2 regions of the Bradyrhizobium sp. WSM4874 genome follow, and region 2 is predicted to be linked to the other one. Evidence: riboswitches for the same ligand, from Rfam matches in the RefSeq annotation. Region 2 holds a riboswitch; the other holds the start of a gene.
What was found. A riboswitch is a leader RNA that binds a small molecule or an ion and turns the genes downstream of it on or off. The one in region 2 is predicted to bind cobalamin.
Positions count from the first base shown of each region.

Region 1: linked by a shared signal. The riboswitch ahead of metE (5-methyltetrahydropteroyltriglutamate--homocysteine S-methyltransferase) and the one ahead of AC0L3P_RS04095 (energy-coupling factor ABC transporter permease) in region 2 are both predicted to bind cobalamin.

Region 1 is NZ_JBVVPR010000021.1:42,503-51,242, reverse strand. It holds partial or broken gene AC0L3P_RS21770 (SMP-30/gluconolactonase/LRE family protein) at 1-386, shown strand, start outside; gene AC0L3P_RS21765 (GNAT family N-acetyltransferase) at 903-1,406, opposite strand; gene AC0L3P_RS21760 (EAL domain-containing response regulator) at 2,026-3,240, shown strand; gene AC0L3P_RS21755 (4Fe-4S binding protein) at 3,824-4,027, shown strand; cobalamin riboswitch at 4,759-4,958, shown strand; gene metE (5-methyltetrahydropteroyltriglutamate--homocysteine S-methyltransferase) at 5,058-7,373, shown strand; gene AC0L3P_RS21745 (cytochrome-c peroxidase) at 8,192-8,740, opposite strand, start outside.
Region 2 is NZ_JBVVPR010000003.1:42,119-50,858, forward strand. It holds gene AC0L3P_RS04080 (histidine phosphatase family protein) at 1-526, shown strand, start outside; gene cobT (nicotinate-nucleotide--dimethylbenzimidazole phosphoribosyltransferase) at 527-1,579, opposite strand; gene cobF (precorrin-6A synthase (deacetylating)) at 1,595-2,344, opposite strand; gene AC0L3P_RS04095 (energy-coupling factor ABC transporter permease) at 2,390-3,067, opposite strand; cobalamin riboswitch at 3,105-3,324, opposite strand; gene cobA (uroporphyrinogen-III C-methyltransferase) at 3,370-4,101, opposite strand; gene AC0L3P_RS04105 (cobyrinate a,c-diamide synthase) at 4,098-5,408, opposite strand; gene cobM (precorrin-4 C(11)-methyltransferase) at 5,408-6,190, opposite strand; gene AC0L3P_RS04115 (cobalamin biosynthesis protein) at 6,187-6,555, opposite strand; gene cbiT (precorrin-6Y C5,15-methyltransferase (decarboxylating) subunit CbiT) at 6,552-7,733, opposite strand; gene AC0L3P_RS04125 (cobalt-precorrin-6A reductase) at 7,732-8,478, shown strand; gene cobJ (precorrin-3B C(17)-methyltransferase) at 8,454-8,740, opposite strand, start outside.

The DNA.
Region 1 (8,740 bases), on a different contig from region 2:
GTGCCCTGACGGCCGGATCATTGCTTGATTTCTAATGGCCCGGGCCCGAATGGCCTGGTGCTCAGTCCGGACGAGACCGTATTGTTCGTTGCAATGACGCGCGACAATAGCATCTGGCGCGTACCGCTGATGCGTGATGGCGTGGGGAAAGTCGGACGATTCAGCTGGTTCTTCGCGACGAGCGGTCCTGACGGACTGACGGTCGATCAAAAAAGGGCGGCTCTTTGTCGCGCATGATTCCCTCGGCCACGTTTTCGTATTGGCGCCAAACGGCGAAGCGGTCCGCTTGCATCCAGTCCTGCGCAGGGGGGAGCTGCACGAATGTCGTATTGGACGCGGCACTCGGCACATTGCTCATTACGGAATCCTCTACCGGATCAGTGTGATGGCTGATCTCGCGCACCTTCCTCGAAATTCGCCAGTAGGAGTGGCAAGGTTGTGCGGAATCCTTTCACGCGCCGGTCCGCCGCACCAAGATGCAGGAAATGAGTCTGGTAGACGACTGGCTGGCCAGTTGCCGAGAGAATGTAATTGGTGACGGATGGATGGCGTTTGTGTGGGTGATCTCAAACCAGAGCCAGTAAATCGCACTGCATGGGAAGCGCAAAAGAACGATTCGTAAGGCTGGTCGGGCTTCGCCCGCGACGGGCCGCCGCCGACCTGTCGCCTTTTGGTCGGGCGGGTCGCGGTATCGCTTCCCACAATGCAGAATGATTGATCGCTGATATCTTCGAACGTTCTCGCCAAGAAGGCCGAAGAGGTAACCGCTCGCGGTGGGAGTCAGCACCGCATCAGCGTCAAAGGTTCTCGATCATGCTCGGCCGCGACGCACGCGTGAAGCGTTCGTTTTGAGAAGCAACAAGCCCAGGATTGACTGCGTGAAGGACTTTACCGATAGCACGCTAGCCCAGGAGCGCTTTAAGTGTGTGGCGCAGAGGTCGTACCACTGTCAGAGCCTCTTGCGCGCGCAATCCTCCAACCCGATATCCCCTCTCCTCGTACAAGTGGCGTACCCGTTCTAGGGCCGGATAGCCATCCGGAGGCAACGCAACCTCAATCATGTGCCAGCCGCGTCGCTTCGCCTCCCAATCTACCGCCTCGAGCAGATGCCGACCGGAGTCAGAGCTCCGGAAGTCACGAGAAATCCATAGCTCCTGAAGCACGCCGTACGCTCCGGCTGCTCTCACGGCCTGTACGGCCGAGATGCTAGCTACCCCTACAATCTGCCCGGTGCCTTGTTCCTCGACGACAAAAATGAAGCCCTGTTCGGGATCCTGAATCAGGCGCAACGCCGCCTGCTTCGCGCCTTGAAGGCTGAACTCCGGTCCGGGGCCACCTAACTCGGAAAGTAGCTCTTCGACCGCTTTTGCGACCGCGTTCTCATCTCCTGGCACGCTCTTGCGCAAAGCCGTGCCCGCGCTGGACGTACCTTGCCCTTCAGCGCCAACACGAACACCCGACCCAGCCCTCCGGAGGAAATTCATGCTCAGGAGGATACAGAAAACGCAATTGAGAGCAACTATCAGGCTCGGTAGGAAGCAGCACGTCCACACTCGCTATACGCAACAGAGCTGAGGTAATTGCAAGCCATTGCCGTTCTCAGAATCGACTGCGGCTTGAGCAGCTGCGAACTCATGATGGACTGCCTTCTATTGGAAAACATATCACGGCACACGCCGGTCATGCCCGATCAAACATTCGTAAGAGTGATTGCCGATCGTCGCTCACGAATTACTCGCTTCAATAAATCGTGCGCCACGACGATCGCAGCGCCATAGAGCGTCAGCTCGGTGCGTCCGAAGGAGAGATTCCCACCTCGCGTGCGTCACTCGTACTTGCGCGAAGCGCGACAGGTATCATACGCGTGCGCCCGATAAAATCGTCTGAGCAAGATCGCGAAAGATTTTGCACACTAATGCACTATCTTAAGCTTATCTCGAACAATCAGAAAGATATCGGGAAGCACAGCTTGTTTCGACCTTCTCTCCTCGTTTAAGGCACCGTCACTGAACGGGAGTGGTTGCGATGGAACATGGGCAGGCCGAACTGGTCGGAGGGAAACCTGTAATCTTCGGGCAACGTAAGGTGCGGCCGCGGGCGTGCCTGGCCGTCGGCAAGCGGCATCTGCGCGCCTTTCTACGGGATGTGCTGGAGGATATGGGATTTGTTATCAGCGAATGCAGGACTGCTGACGAGTTGCCGCACGTACTCCGCACGGAGTTCCCTGATCTGATCCTGCTCGGCATTGGCTCGGACCGCATCGAGCCTGGACGATTGCTCGAGATACTGGTACGCGAAGAATTTGCAGGCCGAGTGCTGGCGTTCGGGGCGCGCGAGTCGATCATCATGGCGGCAGTGCAGCAGGTCGGTAGTGAATATGGACTTGCTATGCTGCCGCCGCTCAGGGCGCCGTTTGCAGCCGAGACGTTGCGCGATCGGATCGGCATGCTCTTGCCAAGAGAGCCGGCGCCCCGTCCCGCGGTCCATGTCGGAGAAGCCTTACACGCTGGCTGGCTTGAGCTCTGGTATGAGCCGAAGTTTGACGCGTGTACCCTTAGCCGCCGCGGCGCCGAGGCGCATGTGCGAATGCGGCACCCGACCTGGGGCGTTGTTCCACCGGCCTATTTCATCCCGGAACCTCACGATCCGCATTTTAGGAACTTGTCGCAGTTCGTGATCGACCGCGCGATCAAGGATTGGCAGTATCTTCTGGAGCAGCAAACTTCGATCGATCTCTCCATCAATCTCCCGGCAGCATTCCTGATTGACCCGCAGGAGGTACGCGATCTCTGTCGGCGCATGCCGTCGCACGCCGCTTTCGGCGGTTTGACGATTGAAATCGAGAGCGTTGAAGCGATCCAGAACCTAGATCTCCTGGTCGAGGTTGCGCGTGAGGTTCGCTTTCACAACATTGGCCTTGCAATCGACAATGTCGGTGCCAATTGGCCGCAGCTGATGGGGATGACAAAATTCCCGTTCGTGAAATTGAAAGTGGATCGTCAGTTCGTAGGCGGCTGCGCGAATGGGCCCCTCAAGCGAAGGGTGTGCCGCCATATCGTTGATCTAGCCAAAGAGTACAATGTGCGCACCGTCGCCGAAGGTGTGGAGAGCCAGGCCGACCTAATCGCTGTGGCCGAACTCGGCTTCGACCTTGCGCAGGGCCATCTGTTCGGAAAAGCCATGCCACTGAAGCAATTTGCACAGTCATCTTTCAACCCCGCTCCAGCTCGTCCAAAATAGTTGCGAGTGGCTGAGTGCGGCCAAGTGACGCTCACGAGCACCGCCATGCCTACTCGGCACCAGGCATGAGGCTGAGTGCAATTCAGTCGGTCTGCAAGGCCAGTGTCGCTCGTCCCGCCGCCACTTCATGTTTCCCTCCGAAGCTTGTTATACGACAAGCCCGTTTTGGCAAGCCTCCAGCGAGTCCTCCGCGCAGCTAGCGTTGCAGCCATGAGCGAGGCTTGCACAAACCTCCAGTCGGGGTGTGTGACCGGAGGTTTGCCGAGATCCGACGTAGACCTGCGTCCGCTGGCGGTTTTTTGTCGCCGCCGGTTGAGGAAGCGTCAGCCTCGCTTGCCCCCGCGCTGACGTGCCAAGCAAACCGACGGACGCTTCCAGCGTCAAGTCGCGACTGACTCTCGCAAGAGGGCCAGACGGCTCGTAGCCTGAAATTGAAGCGACCTGTTGCTGTCGCAGATGCAACATGGTCTCAGACCCGGGACAGCCGAATTGGGCAAATTGCCCAACATTGAGCGCGTCTGCGTTTGGCACGGCATTTGAAAGGGATCGCGCATGGCATCGCTCGCCTAAGGAGTCGGAAGGCATGGCTTACAAGATCGTCGCTTCGCAATGCACCGTTTGTGGCGCATGTGAGTTCGAGTGTCCCAACGCGGCGATCAGTCTGAAGCGCGACATTTACGTTATCGATGCCAAAAAATGTACGGAGTGCGAGGGCCATTGCGACACACCGCAATGCGCGGTGGTCTGTCCGGTCCCTGACACCTGTGTCCCGTCCAAGACAGGATAGGCAGCCCGCGACCAAAAGGCCTCATCGCTCGATTTCGCGAACGAAGTTGTAGATGTGGGGCCTTGAGGAGACCACGACCGCATGGGGCGCATCGAGGTCGATTAACATCGTTATGAGCTTAAGGCGCTGAGCGACTCCGAGGACCCCCTCAAAGGGCTCTGTCGGAGGACACCGTCGAATTTGTCACGAACAAGGACAAGGCGAGGCAGACCGGCGTCGAGCGGCCACGGACGCATCGAAGCCGGCGCAAAAGTCGCTCAGCACGTGAACACCTAGTGCACCGAGAAGATCGTCTTGACCAACCTCACGGAGGCGGACGACCTCGTGCCTGGTCGCGGGCCCGCCGAACACCAAGGAGCCGACCTGATCATCCGTGCGGTCCTGGAGCGATCCGGCTTTCGAAATTTCTAGGGAGCCTTATGGGCTGTGGCCAAACGGATGCCGGCCCAGGATGATCGCACCTTCCTGACGCGCAGGTTCGAAAAGTTGCCGACGGAAAAAGCCGCCTCCTCGCGATCACACAGATACCGAAAGCGGCCCGGGTTCGTTCCGGTGGTGGAGCTCACCGTTACGCGAGCAAGGAGCGAATGCATTTCACAAGCGGAGCCTCCACAGATCCGGGCGTGTTCACCAGGCCGCGAGCAAGACCGTCGTGCCCGCCTAGTGCGCTCGTAATCGCTTGGGCAATATCGCAGCGAGAATCGGTAGGTTGACGCATCGATCCTCGTGCGCATAATTCAAGCCGTCGCGGTCTCCGGATTTCGTTTGATCCGGAGCTAAGAGGGAAGCCGGTGCAATGCCGGCGCTGCCCCCGCAACTGTAAGCGGCGAGCCGCTGTCCAATGAAGTCACTGACGCCATGCGGCTTCGGGAAGGCCGGACAGCAGCAACGACCCGTGAGCCAGGAGACCTGCCTCGACAAGATATCGTCCACGGGCGGGGCGTCCCGGTGTGCGCCAAGCAGTTGTCGCTCAGGCGATGTTCGCTGTCTGCGTCCGCCGTGGCCTTTGCCCCAACATGGGGTCTAAGCTATGTCTATCCTTTCGCTTCCCGTTGCAACACTGGGGACGTCACGCATCGGCCCACGACGCGAACTCAAATTCGCGCTCGAGAGCTACTGGGCGGGAAAGTCCAGCGAAGCCGAGCTCCTCGAGGCGGGGAGTGGACTTCGTGCCGCTAATTGGGCACGGCAGAAATCCCGCGGTGCGACCGTCATTCCTTCGAATGACTTCTCGCTCTACGACCATGTGCTCGATACCAGCCTAATGGTCGGCGCCATTCCCGACGTTTACGGCTGGACCGAAGGTCCTGTGTCGCTCAAAACCTACTTCACCATGGCGCGTGGCGCTCAGGACGGTGGTCACGCTCAGCATGGGCCCGGCGTAGCCGCACAGGAGATGACGAAGTGGTTCGATACGAACTACCACTACATGGTGCCGGAATTTCACCAGGATCAGATCTTTAGGTATGCCTCTCGGAAGCCGATCGAGGAATATGAGGAGGCAAGAAGCCTCGGTTATCAGACGCGGCCCGTCCTAGTGGGCCCAGTCACTTTCCTGAAGCTCGGCAAAAGCGTAAATCCCGCATTCAATCCGCTGTCGCTGCTTGATCGACTCCTCCCCGTCTACGTCGATGTTCTCCGCGAACTAGCCGCGCGCGGCGCTGAATGGGTTCAGCTCGACGAGCCATGCCTAGTGATGGACGTCGACAAAGCATCTCGGGCGGCTGTCCGCCGGGCCTATGCTCATTTCGCTAAGGCCGTGCCGGCCCTTAAAATCATGCTGGCCACATACTTCGGGGCTGTCGGCGACAATCTTGAAACAGTATTGGCCTTGCCCGTTGCCGGGCTTCATGTCGACCTGGTTCGTGCACCTGACCAGTTGGACGCGATTGTCGCCAGAGCCCGTAGAGATCTCGTGGTCTCGCTCGGCGTCGTTGATGGTCGCAACGTGTGGCGCTCTAATCTGCCGGCGCTACTCGACCAACTTGCTCCTATGGTCAAAAAACTGGGCAGGGACCGTGTTCAGATTGCCCCCTCCTGCTCGCTGCTTCATGTTCCGACCGACATTGAGCTAGAGATCGATCTCGATCCCAATCTGAAGACGTGGTTGGCGTTCTCAGTGCAGAAGATCAAGGAACTTTCGATATTGGGCAAAGCGCTGGCTGGCCTTGCTGCCGACGTGGCCGATGAACTCACGCTCTCAGAGGATGCATCCGTCACCCGCGAAACATCGCCGAAGATCCACAGTGCGAACGTCGCCGGACGAATGGCCGCGATCGACGATAGCATGCGCCGCCGTCGCAGTGCGTTCACCCAGCGCGCCGACGTCCAGCGCGTCGCCTTCGCATTGCCGATGTTTCCAACCACAACCATCGGATCCTTCCCGCAAACGGCGGACGTCCGCAATGCGCGTGCAGCTCATGCGCGGGGAGCGCTGAATGACACGCAGTACGAGCAGCTTCTGAAAGCGGAGACAGCCCATACCGTGCATTGGCAGGAAGATATCGGCCTGGACGTGCTCGTACACGGTGAGTTCGAGCGCAATGACATGGTTCAATACTTTGGCGAGCAGCTGTTGGGTTTCGCATTCACCAAGCACGGCTGGGTTCAGTCTTATGGCTCGCGGTGCGTTCGCCCTCCTATCCTGTTTGGAGATGTCTCCCGCCCGAAGCCCATGACCGTTAAATGGTGGCGACATGCGCAGTCTCTGACCAAAAAACCCGTCAAGGCTATGCTGACCGGACCGGTGACGATCCTGAACTGGTCGTTTGTCCGTGACGACATCCCGCGGAGCGAGACATGCCGACAGATCGCTCTCGCGATCCGAGACGAAGTCATCGACCTTGAGGCGGCTGGAGCGACCATGATCCAGATCGACGAGGCTGCGTTGCGGGAGGGATTGCCGCTGCGCAAATCGCAGTGGAAGGACTATCTCGATTGGGCAGTGGACAGTTTCCGCGTTTGCTCCTCCGCTGTCGCTGACGGAACTCAGATCCATACGCACATGTGCTATTCCGAGTTCAACGAAATCATCGATGCGATCGCAGCAATGGATGCCGACGTCATTTCAATCGAGGCGTCGCGCTCCAAAATGGAATTGCTCGACGCTTTCAAGAGCTACAAATATCCTAATGAAATCGGGCCAGGCGTCTATGACATTCATTCACCGCGCATTCCCGCAGCAGCCGAGATCAAGCAGCTGATTGTGTTGGCGCGGCAGCGGGTTTCCGATCGGCAGCTCTGGATCAATCCCGACTGCGGACTGAAAACTCGAAGATGGGAGGAGGTGCGTCCCGCGCTCGTCAATATGGTGGCCGCCGCACGCGAGTTGCGGGGTGAGGCATGATCGTACGGAGCGCGTCACCAACGTATTGTGAATAAGATGCACGCGCTTTGGGAGGTCGCGATATCTTGCGAGCTTCCTAAACCTTCCAGCGCTTGCGAATGCCGGTCTGCTTCGGCGGAGGTGATCGCATACACCCGGCGACAAGCTCGAATCCGGCGGACGACAGCATGCCGGTCATACCGATCAGGTGACATATTCCAACTCACTACCGCTCGACGCGAACCACGGCCCTATCTTTTCATTTATCCATCGCGTGGATGCGTCCCATCACAACAATCTATTTTACCGCCCTTCCGGAATTTCATACGTAATTGGCGCGTTGGCGCGGGCTTCGGGAAGATTTGCTGGCGTTGGGGCGCTGCCACATGGTGCCGCGTGACGGCAAACTGACGCTTGAGTTCCAGGACACGGCAGCCAAACCGCCTGCGGGATGGATCCCAGCTCCATCAAGGCTCCCCTTGCCAACCGGACAGCTGGCAAGTGGTGGCAAGTCTTGAACTTTCCGACAGGAGTGGAAAGCAAGCGGCTCGCTAAGTTGCGCGGAGCGATATCCGCTTCTTGTTGTTTGACGGCGAGTGCCCTCGCCGTAAATCGGTCGCCGGTAGTCCTCCCTACCGACGAAAGCTGGTGCGATGCGGAAAGCAGCGTCGCTCCTGCGTGACTTCTGCCCGGCCTCCCGTCGAGGCCGGGCATTTTTATGTATGCGTGGTGATGAGTGACAGCACAGCATCATTCATTTAGACGTCATTGCGGGGAGGCCGGTTTCTTGCGTCGCCTCTGTTGCTCTTCGTCAGGGAATGAGGCCGGTGCTGCTAAGGCTATCTGTCTATTGAAGGCTTTGGTGTCGTGTTGGTGCGCGTCGGCAGTATCGGATATTCGATCTTAGGCAGCCGACCGGTCAGCGAATTCAGAAATGAGACAATGTCGTTTTCCTCCCTATCGCTAAGCTTGGTGCCGAGCTGGATTTCACTCATCAGGGCAACAGCTTGCTTCAGGCTCCAAACCTGGCCCGAATGGAAGTAAGGGGCTCGCAACGCGACGTTCCGCAATGGCGCAGCGCGGAAGACATATTCGTCGCCAGCCGCCCTGGTAACCGCGAACCGGCCCTTATCGGCGTCCGGAAGCACGCTTGCGTCCGGCTTTTTCATCACGCCGAACGGGAAGTAGGCCTGCCCACCGAGATTAATTCCATTGTGGCAAGAGGAACATCCCTTCGCCATAAACAGTGCCAACCCTGACTTCTGCTGATCATCGAGAGCAAGTGTATTGCCCTCCAGATACTGATCGAATGGAGCCGCAGGTGTAATGAGAGTCGCTTCAAAAGCCTCGATCGCCTTCGCAAAATTTTCAAAGGTGACCGATCTCGC
Region 2 (8,740 bases):
TGGCGTCACGGGGACGATCCATGCAGCCGACGCGCCAGCGGATCTCGGCGCTCGCGCGCAGCTGGAGGCGCTGCGCCAGCGCCTGCCGCGGGACGCCGCGAGCTATGCGAGCCCGTCGCGGCGCACGGTCGAGACGGCCCGCGCGCTGGGTCTCGAGCCGCTGCAGCTGGACGAATTCCGCGAGCAAAATTTTGGTGACTGGACCGGCCGTCGGCATGACGAACTCGCCGCGACCGGTGGCGAGGCCTATGCACGGTTCTGGAGCGATGCGGCGCGCGGACGGCCGCCGGGCGGCGAGAGCTTTGAGGAACAGGTCGCGCGCGTCCGGCTGGGGCTGTCAAAGATCGGCGCCGGGGCCGCAACGCTCGTCGTGCATTCCGGCACGATCCGCGCGGCGCTGTGCATCGCGCTGGATCTGACGCCACAAGCGGCCCTGCGCTTTGTGATCGATCCGCTGTCGCTGACCCGGATCGACCGGCTCGCGACCGGTTGGCGCGTCGGCTCCGTCAATCAGCCGATGATTTGATCAGGCCGGACGATCCGGCACATTGGCCTGCGCAAAGGTCGCCATGCCGTTGTGGAGCGCACACGCCGACCGCACCAGCGGCAGCGCGATGGCCGCGCCCGATCCTTCGCCGAGCCTGAGATCGAGGCTGATCAACGGCTGCACATTCAGCGCGCGAAGCACCAGCCGATGCCCCTGCTCGGCGGACTGGTGCGAGGCCAGCAGGAACGGCTGGCACGACGGGTTGAGCCGCGCCGCCGCCAGCGCCGCCACCGACACGATGAAGCCGTCGATCAGCACGGGGATGCGGGCTTGCGCGGCCGCAATGATGGCGCCGCAGATGACCGCGATCTCGAGACCGCCGACGGCGCACAGGATCTTTTCGGGCGAAGCGCCTGCAATGGCATGGCGTGCGATTGCAGCATCGATCACCCGCGCCTTGTGCGCACGGCCGGCCGCGTCGATGCCGGTGCCGCTGCCCGCGATCTCCGCGGCGCTCACGCCGAGCAAGCCGGCCGCGATCGCCGCCGATGTCGTGGTGTTGCCGATGCCCATCTCGCCGAAGATCAGAAGATCGGGCTGCCCGGCCTGTGCGCGCGTCACCGCACGTCTGCCGGCTTCGAAGGCGAATGCCAGCTCTGCGGGGGTGAGCGCAGCTTCGATGCTGAAATCGCGCGTGCCGCTGCGCGGCTTGTCGGTCACGATTCCGGCCATCTCCTCCTGCGCCAGTGTGCCGGCATCGACGACCTCCAGGCTGGACCCCAGCTCACGCGCGAGCACCGAGATCGCGGCGCCGCCGGAGGCGAAATTCGCCAGCATCGCGATGGTCACTTCTTGCGGATAGGCCGAGACGCCCTGCGCGACGATGCCGTGATCGCCGGCAAAGATGATGATCGGCACCCGCGCCGCGCGCGGCTGCTCGGTTGCTTGCAGGCCGGCAAGCTCGATCGCGAGCTGCTCGAGCCGGCCGAGCGCGCCGGTCGGTTTCGTCAGTTGCGCCTGCCGCGCCACCGCCGCCTCGCGATGGACTGCGGAGATATCGGGGCATTGTTGGGTGACCCATTCGGGGAGCATGCTGCCTCGCTTGCCTCACAGCCTGCGCTTGAGGATGTAACTGTCCATGATCCAGCCGTGCCGTTCGCGCGCCTCTTGCCGGACGGCGATGATACGCGGGCCGATCTCGGCCAGCGCGCCGGACATGACGATCTGATCGGGCATGCCGAGATAGGCCCCCCACCAGATGTGCAGGCCCGCCGGATCAAGCGAGTGGAACGCCGTGCCCCCGTCGAGCATCACCACGACGGTATCGACACCTTGGGGCCAACCGCCATCGCGCAAGCGGCGGCCAGTCGTGACCAGGACGGGCTCGCCGATGTCGTTGAGCGGCAGCGCATGCGCCGCACACAGCGCCTGGATCGAGGTGATGCCGGGCACGACCTCGATTTTCGGCAAGGGATTGAGCCGCCGCGCAATGCGCAGCGAGGAATCATAAAGCGAGGGATCGCCCCAGATCAGCAGCGCGACCTTGCCCTCGCCTTCGAGACGATCTGCGATCGTCTGCGACCAGGCCGCGGCGACGGCATCGTGCCAATCGTCCACGCCCTTGCGATAATCCGCTTCAGCGGCGTCGCGCACGGGCAGATCGAACTCTGCAACGCGCGTCTTGTCGCTAGTGAGCACATCTGCGCAGATCGTCCGCCTGAGATCGGCGAGGTCGGACTTGGCCGTCCCCTTGCGCGGGATCAGGACGAGGTCGGCCGCGTTGATGGCAGTGATCGCGGCGCGCGTGAGCTGCTCGGGATCGCCGCAACCGATGCCTATCAGGGAGAGCGTGAGCATCGTGCCCGCGAAGGGCGGCCATGACGGCCGCCCGTTCGCTTGTCTCTAGGCCGCGTTGTGCAAACGCGGCGTGACGAGGCTGGATGCGGTGACGCCGCGCAATGACTTCGCCAGCGCCAGCACGCCGAGATCGGCGAGCGGCTCGATCACGATGACCAGCGCATAGGACGCCGCGAAGGTCGCGATGTTGGCGAGGTTGGTCGCACCGAAGCCCGATCCATAAAGCGCCCAGAACGCCACCCAGGCGATGACACCCGCCTGATAGGTCGTCGAAAGCGCCAGCGCCTGGCGATACTTCAGATCGACATAGGCCGTGTTGCGCGAAATGATCCGCGTGGCGATCGCCTGGATTCCGAACAACGGCACCAGCAGCGTGGTGACGTTCATGCCATATTGCGGCAGGTCGGGCGGCTCGAAGAAGATGCCTTGGAATAGCAGGCCGAACGCGAGACCGAAGGCCGCGGGCGCCGCGCCAAACAGCAGGAACAAGGTCGAGCCGAGGATGAAGTGCACCTCGGAGACGCCGACCGGGAAGTGCGGCAGGATCTCGAAGAAGATAAATACAAGTCCCGTAGTGGCGAGCGTGCGCGCCGCGAACGACGTGATGCCCTGCTCGCGCACGGTCTCGACCGCGAGCTTCAACGCAACGCCGCCGACGGCGATGCCGGTTGCGTAACTCAGCACGAGCTTGGCGTCCGAGACTAGTCCGGGTTCGATATGCATGGCTCAGATCCTTCTTGCCGTCACACCCGACGGCCTTGGCCTCAAAACGTGCACGGCCGGTCTCCTGGCTCGCGGTTCACTGGGAGTCTCCGGCCTTCCCGAACCTTGCGGCCCAGTGGCTGATCGAAGTCCCTCACCGCTTACAGTCGCGGGGGCGGCTGGGGTTTTGGGCGCCGCAACTGGGTCCGCCCATCCCCATTCCCGATTATGCTCCGGCGCTTTGCGCCGCGTCGAGCACCATGCCTCTCCTGTGTGCCCCTTTCGCCAGCCGGGCGTCAAGGGGCGAAGGGTGGCCGTGGCCGTCATGACGGATAATCCCCCGCCAGCGCGCCGAACAGGATGACGGCCGCCGTCGAGGCCGCCCCGCCCCGCGCAAGCTGCTCCGCAAGTTCCGAAATGGTGGTGCGGACCAGCCGCTCATCGGGGCGTCCGAGCGATTCGGCAAGCAACGCCGGAGTGGTCGGGGCGAGGCCGTGCTCGATCAATTTGACGACCAGCGCCTGAAAGGTCCGCCGGCCCATATAGACTACGGTCGTCGCCTCCGGATCGGCCAGCGCCACCCAATTGAGGTCTGGCGGCAGCTCGCCGGTGACGTCCGCGCCGGTGATGAACTGCACCCGGCGCGAGGTATGGCGCCGGGTCAGGGGAATGCCGGCCTGGGCCGCAGCGACGCAGGCCGCAGTTACGCCCGGAATGATCTCGTAGCCGATGCCCGCTTCACGCAGCGTCTCGAGCTCCTCCTCGAGCCGGCCAAAGATGCCGGCATCGCCCGACTTCAATCGCACCACGCGCGCGCCTGTTACGGCATAGTCGACCAGCAGGCGGTTGACATGGTGCTGCTTGGTCGAGGCCCGCCCTGCCCTTTTGCCCACCGCGACGAGATTGGCGCCGGGCCGGGCCAGATCGAGGATCGCGCCCGAAGCAAGATCGTCGTAGAGCACGACGTCGGCCTCGCGCAGGCGCGCGGCACCCTTGAGCGTAAGGAGCTCGGGATCGCCGGGGCCGGCGGAGACAAAGGACACAAAGCCGCTCACCGGTCCTCCGCGATCAGATGGAAGAACGTGCCGGTGGCTTGTCCCCGCCGCGAGCCGGTCTCGGCGATGACCGCGCCTGTCGCGTCGTGCACGACCGCCAGCGGCGTGTCGGGCTGCGCGAGGATCGTCGAATAGTGGAATTCGTGGCCACGCAGGCGTGCACCGGCTTGATGACCCAGCATCGGCGTGGCGAGTTCGGCCAGACGATAGCCCAGATGCATGCGGCGCTTGGCAAAGCTCGTCTCCAGGCCGAGCAGGCCAGTCATCTCGTGGCGGATGCCGTCGGCGTCGGTCAACGCCGTGCCCAGCACCATATAGCCTCCGCATTCGCCGTGCACCGGACGCGTTTTGGCGAAGGCGCGCAATCCGTTGCGGAAGCGCGCATTGGCCGCGATCTTGCCGGCCTGCAGCTCGGGATAGCCGCCGGGCAGCCAGCACACATCGGCACTCGGATCAGGGCCTTCATCGGCAAGCGGCGAGAATGTCGATATCTCCGCACCCGCCGCGCGCCACGCTTCCAGCATATGCGGATAGACGAAGGAGAACGCGGCGTCACGGGCCAACGCAATGCGCTGGCCGGGCGGCGTCACGTTGATGCCGCTCGCGACGGGTTGTGGCAACCAGGTGGCAGCCGAACGCAGCACTGCGTCGAGATCGACATGCTCGGCGACGAAGCGTGCGGCCTCGTCGATCAGCTTGCCGATCTCCGCCTGCTCCTCGGCCTGCACCAGGCCGAGATGCCGTTTCGGCAGGCTGATCTCGGCATGGCGCGGCAGCGCGCCGAACACGGCGATGCCGGCATCCAGCAGCGCATGCCGCACGAGAGCTTCGTGGCGGGGGCTCGCAACGCGATTGAGCACGACGCCTGCGAGCCGCACGCCGGGACGATAGTCGCGAAGGCCCGCGGCGATCGCCGCCGCCGTTTGCGCCTGTCCCGAGGGATCGATCACCAGCAGCACCGGCCAGTCCAGCATCTCTGCAATGTCGGCGGTCGCCCCGGTGCCGCAGACGCCTCGCGCGGCCACGCCGTCGAACAAGCCCATCGAGCCTTCGGCCAGCACGACATCGGCGTCAATGCCGCGACTGACGAGATGCGAGATTGTCCCGCGATCCATCGCCCAGCTGTCGAGGTTGACCGAAGCGCGTCCTGTCGCGGCTGCATGAAACGCGGGATCGATGTAATCGGGGCCGCTCTTGAAGCACTGCACCCGCAATCCGCTGTTGCGCCAGGCGCGGGCAAGCGCCAGCGTCAGCGTCGTCTTGCCGACGCCGGAGGCCGGCGCGGAGATGACGAGCCCTGCCGCCATCAGGACACCTCCGGAAAGCGCGGCTCGGCGCCGACCGGCCGATAGCGGCGATCATAGTCGGCAGCATAGAGACGGCTCTCGGAAAAATCCGCCGCGCCCAGAGTCTTGCCGACCAGGATAAGCGCGGTACGCTCCATCTCGGCTCCGACAGCAGCGTCGAGTGTTGCGAGCGTGGCGCGGACGATGCGCTGGTCGGGCCAGCTCGCACGCCAAACGATCGCGACCGGGCAATCCGCGCCATAGTGCGGCGTCAGCTCGGCGACAACCTTGTCGAGCAGATGGATCGACAGATGGATCGCGAGCACCGCGCCGGTGGTGGCGAACGCGGCGAGCTTCTCGCCTTCCGGCATCGCGCTGGCGCGGCCAGGCGTGCGCGTCAGCACCACCGTCTGGGCAAGGCCGGGCAGCGTCAGCTCGGCCTCCAGCGCAGCCGCGGCGGCCGAGAAGGAGGGAACGCCGGGCGTGACCGTGTAGGGAATGTCGAGCGTGCGCAGGCGGCGGAGCTGCTCGCCCATCGCCGACCAGATCGAGAGGTCGCCCGAATGCAGCCGCGCTACGTCCTTGCCGTCCGCATGCGCGGCGGCGATCTCCGCGATGATGTCGTCGAGTGACAGCGGCGCGGTGTTGACGATCCGCGCACCGGGCGGGCAATGCGCCAGCACGCCTTCGGGCACCAGTGAGCCGGCATAGAGACAGACCGGACAGGCGGCGATGAGGTCGCGGCCGCGCAACGTCAGCAAGTCAGGGGCACCCGGCCCCGCACCGATGAAGTGCACCGTCATGCGCCGTCCCCTTCCGCAATTGCCGCGGTCGCGGTGCGATCCTGCGAGACCACCCGCGTCGCAATCAATCGCGCGCGCGGACCAGCTGCCGCGAGGGCCGCCGCTTCGGCGACCGATCCCGTCCCGAATTTTTCGGCGACGAGTTTTGACCGCGTTGGCGTGTCGATGCCAGCCAACATTTCGGCGGGGACCGCCTTGATCGGCACGCCGCATTCGCGCGCAAGCTGCTTCAGCACTTCCGCGTCCGCCTTGTCGCTGACCGTTGCCACCGCTGCGAGGCCTTCGGGACCGCCGGCCGCCAGAAGCGCCTCACGCAGCGAAGCCAGCGTGACGTCCCGCTTGAATCCGAGCCCGGCCACCTTCATCGGACCGCACTCCATTGCACCACCGGCCGCACCGCCTGCCAGGAGCGGTAGCGGCCGAGCGGAGCGGCATGCGCAATCTCAACCCGCATCAGTTCGCCGCCATCGCGCTGGTGCAGCTCACCCAACAGCGCTTCCGTCTCCAGCGTCACTGCATGCGCGACGAGTCGCGTTCCGGATGCGAGCCGCGACCAGACTGCGTCGAACGTCGCGATGTCGAGACCGCCGCCGATGAAGACGGCGTCAGGCCCGTCCAGGGCAGCAAGCGCCTCAGGCGCCTTTCCCGTGATGACTGTGATTCGATGCGCCAATCCGAACGCCGCCGCATTGTTGCGGATGTTCGCAACGCGATCCTCGCGCGCTTCGATGGCGATCGCCGTCCCGCCGCACAGCGCCCACTCAACCGAGATCGAACCGGAGCCGGCGCCGATGTCCCACAGCCGTTCGCCGGGACGCGGCGCCAGCGCCGAGAGCGCGAGCGCACGGACTGGACGCTTGGTGATCTGGCCGTCATGGACGAAGAGTTCGTCCGATAGTCCCGAGCTGCGGGGAAGACCCTGCGTTCCTCTCGCCTCCACGGCCACCGCGACCAGACTTCCGGCAAGATCGCCTGCGAAGCTGTCGGCGCGATGCTCGTCGATACTTTCGCGCGGCCCGGCAAGCGCGGTGAGCGTACAGAATGCCGAGGCACCCCATCCGCGTTGCGTCAGCCATTTCGCAAGATCGCCTGCCGCCTTGCCATCGCGCACAAGGCAAATGATGCGTGCACCTCGCGCCAGATGCGGCACCAGACGCTCGAATGGCGCAGCGTGGAGGCCGAGACAGGCAATCGCTTCGAGGCGCCAGCCTAGTCGCGCGGCGGCGAGCGAGAAGGTCGACGGCGCGGAATGCGCAATCCACTCGCCGGCGTCCAGCTTCTCGGCGAGGCTCGCGCCGGCGCCAAACCAGAACGGATCTCCGGAGGCGAGCACCGCCGTTGGGCGGCCACGGCGGCTCAGCACGACCTCTGCATCGAACGGCACCGGCCATGGACGGCCGCGCCCGGTGACGCCGGCCAGTGCAAGATGCCGTTCACCGCCAAACACAGTTTCAGCATTATCGAGCGCCTTTCGGCTTGCCTCGGACAGCCCGGCAAGGCCATCTTCGCCGATACCAATGATGGTCAGCCAGGGATCAGCCATGACGCGCGCCCTCATTCTGGGCGGAACGGCCGACGCGAGCCTGCTTGCGGCGGAGATCGCGCGTGCCGGCATTGACGCAATCTATTCCTATGGCGGCCGCACCCGCGCGCCCGCCGGTCAGCCGTTGCCGACGCGGATCGGCGGTTTTGGCGGCGTCAGCGGCCTTGCCGATTACATCCGCCGCGAAGAGATCACCCATGTGATCGATGCGACGCATCCCTTTGCCGCCGAGATGAGCCGCAATGCGGTCGCGGCATGCGCGGAAACCGGCACGCCACTGATCGCTCTTGAGCGTGCGCCCTGGACTAAAGCGCCCGGCGATAACTGGATCGAAATACCAGACGTCAACGCCGCGGTCGCCGCACTGCCTGAGGCGGCGGCCAATGTGTTCCTCGCCATCGGCCGCCAGCACGTCGCACCGTTCGCGACCAAGCCGCAGCACGCCTACACGCTGAGATTCGTCGATCCGCCCGAAGCGACGCTGCCCTTCGCCGCGGACGTGATCGTGTCGCGCGGGCCGTTCACGCTTGAGAGCGAACTGGAGATGATGCGCGCGCGAGGCATCACCCGGATCGTCGCCCGCAATTCGGGCGGCGACGGCGCCCGCGCCAAGATAGACGCAGCCCGCAGGCTCGGCCTGCCTGTGGTCATGATCGCGCGACCGCAACTGCCGGAACGATTGCGGGTCGAGAGCGCGGCCGAGATCATGCAGTGGCTGGGTCATCGGGCCTGCCTCGGCGCATAGACCCAGCGGCCGACCCGGCGTGTCTGCGAGTTGCCGACGATCACCAGCGTGCGCATGTCGGCCATCTCGGGCGTCGCCTCGTTCAGCCTGACGGTTTCGATCTTTTCATCAGCGGCGCTGATCGCGCGCGCGAAGATCACGAGGCGCTCGCCGCAGCCGGCCTCGTTCAGCACTGCGAGCGCACGGCCAAATCCTTCCGGCCGGCTCGCCGAACGCGGATTATACATCGCAATGGCAAAATCGGCTTCCGCGGCGAGCCGCA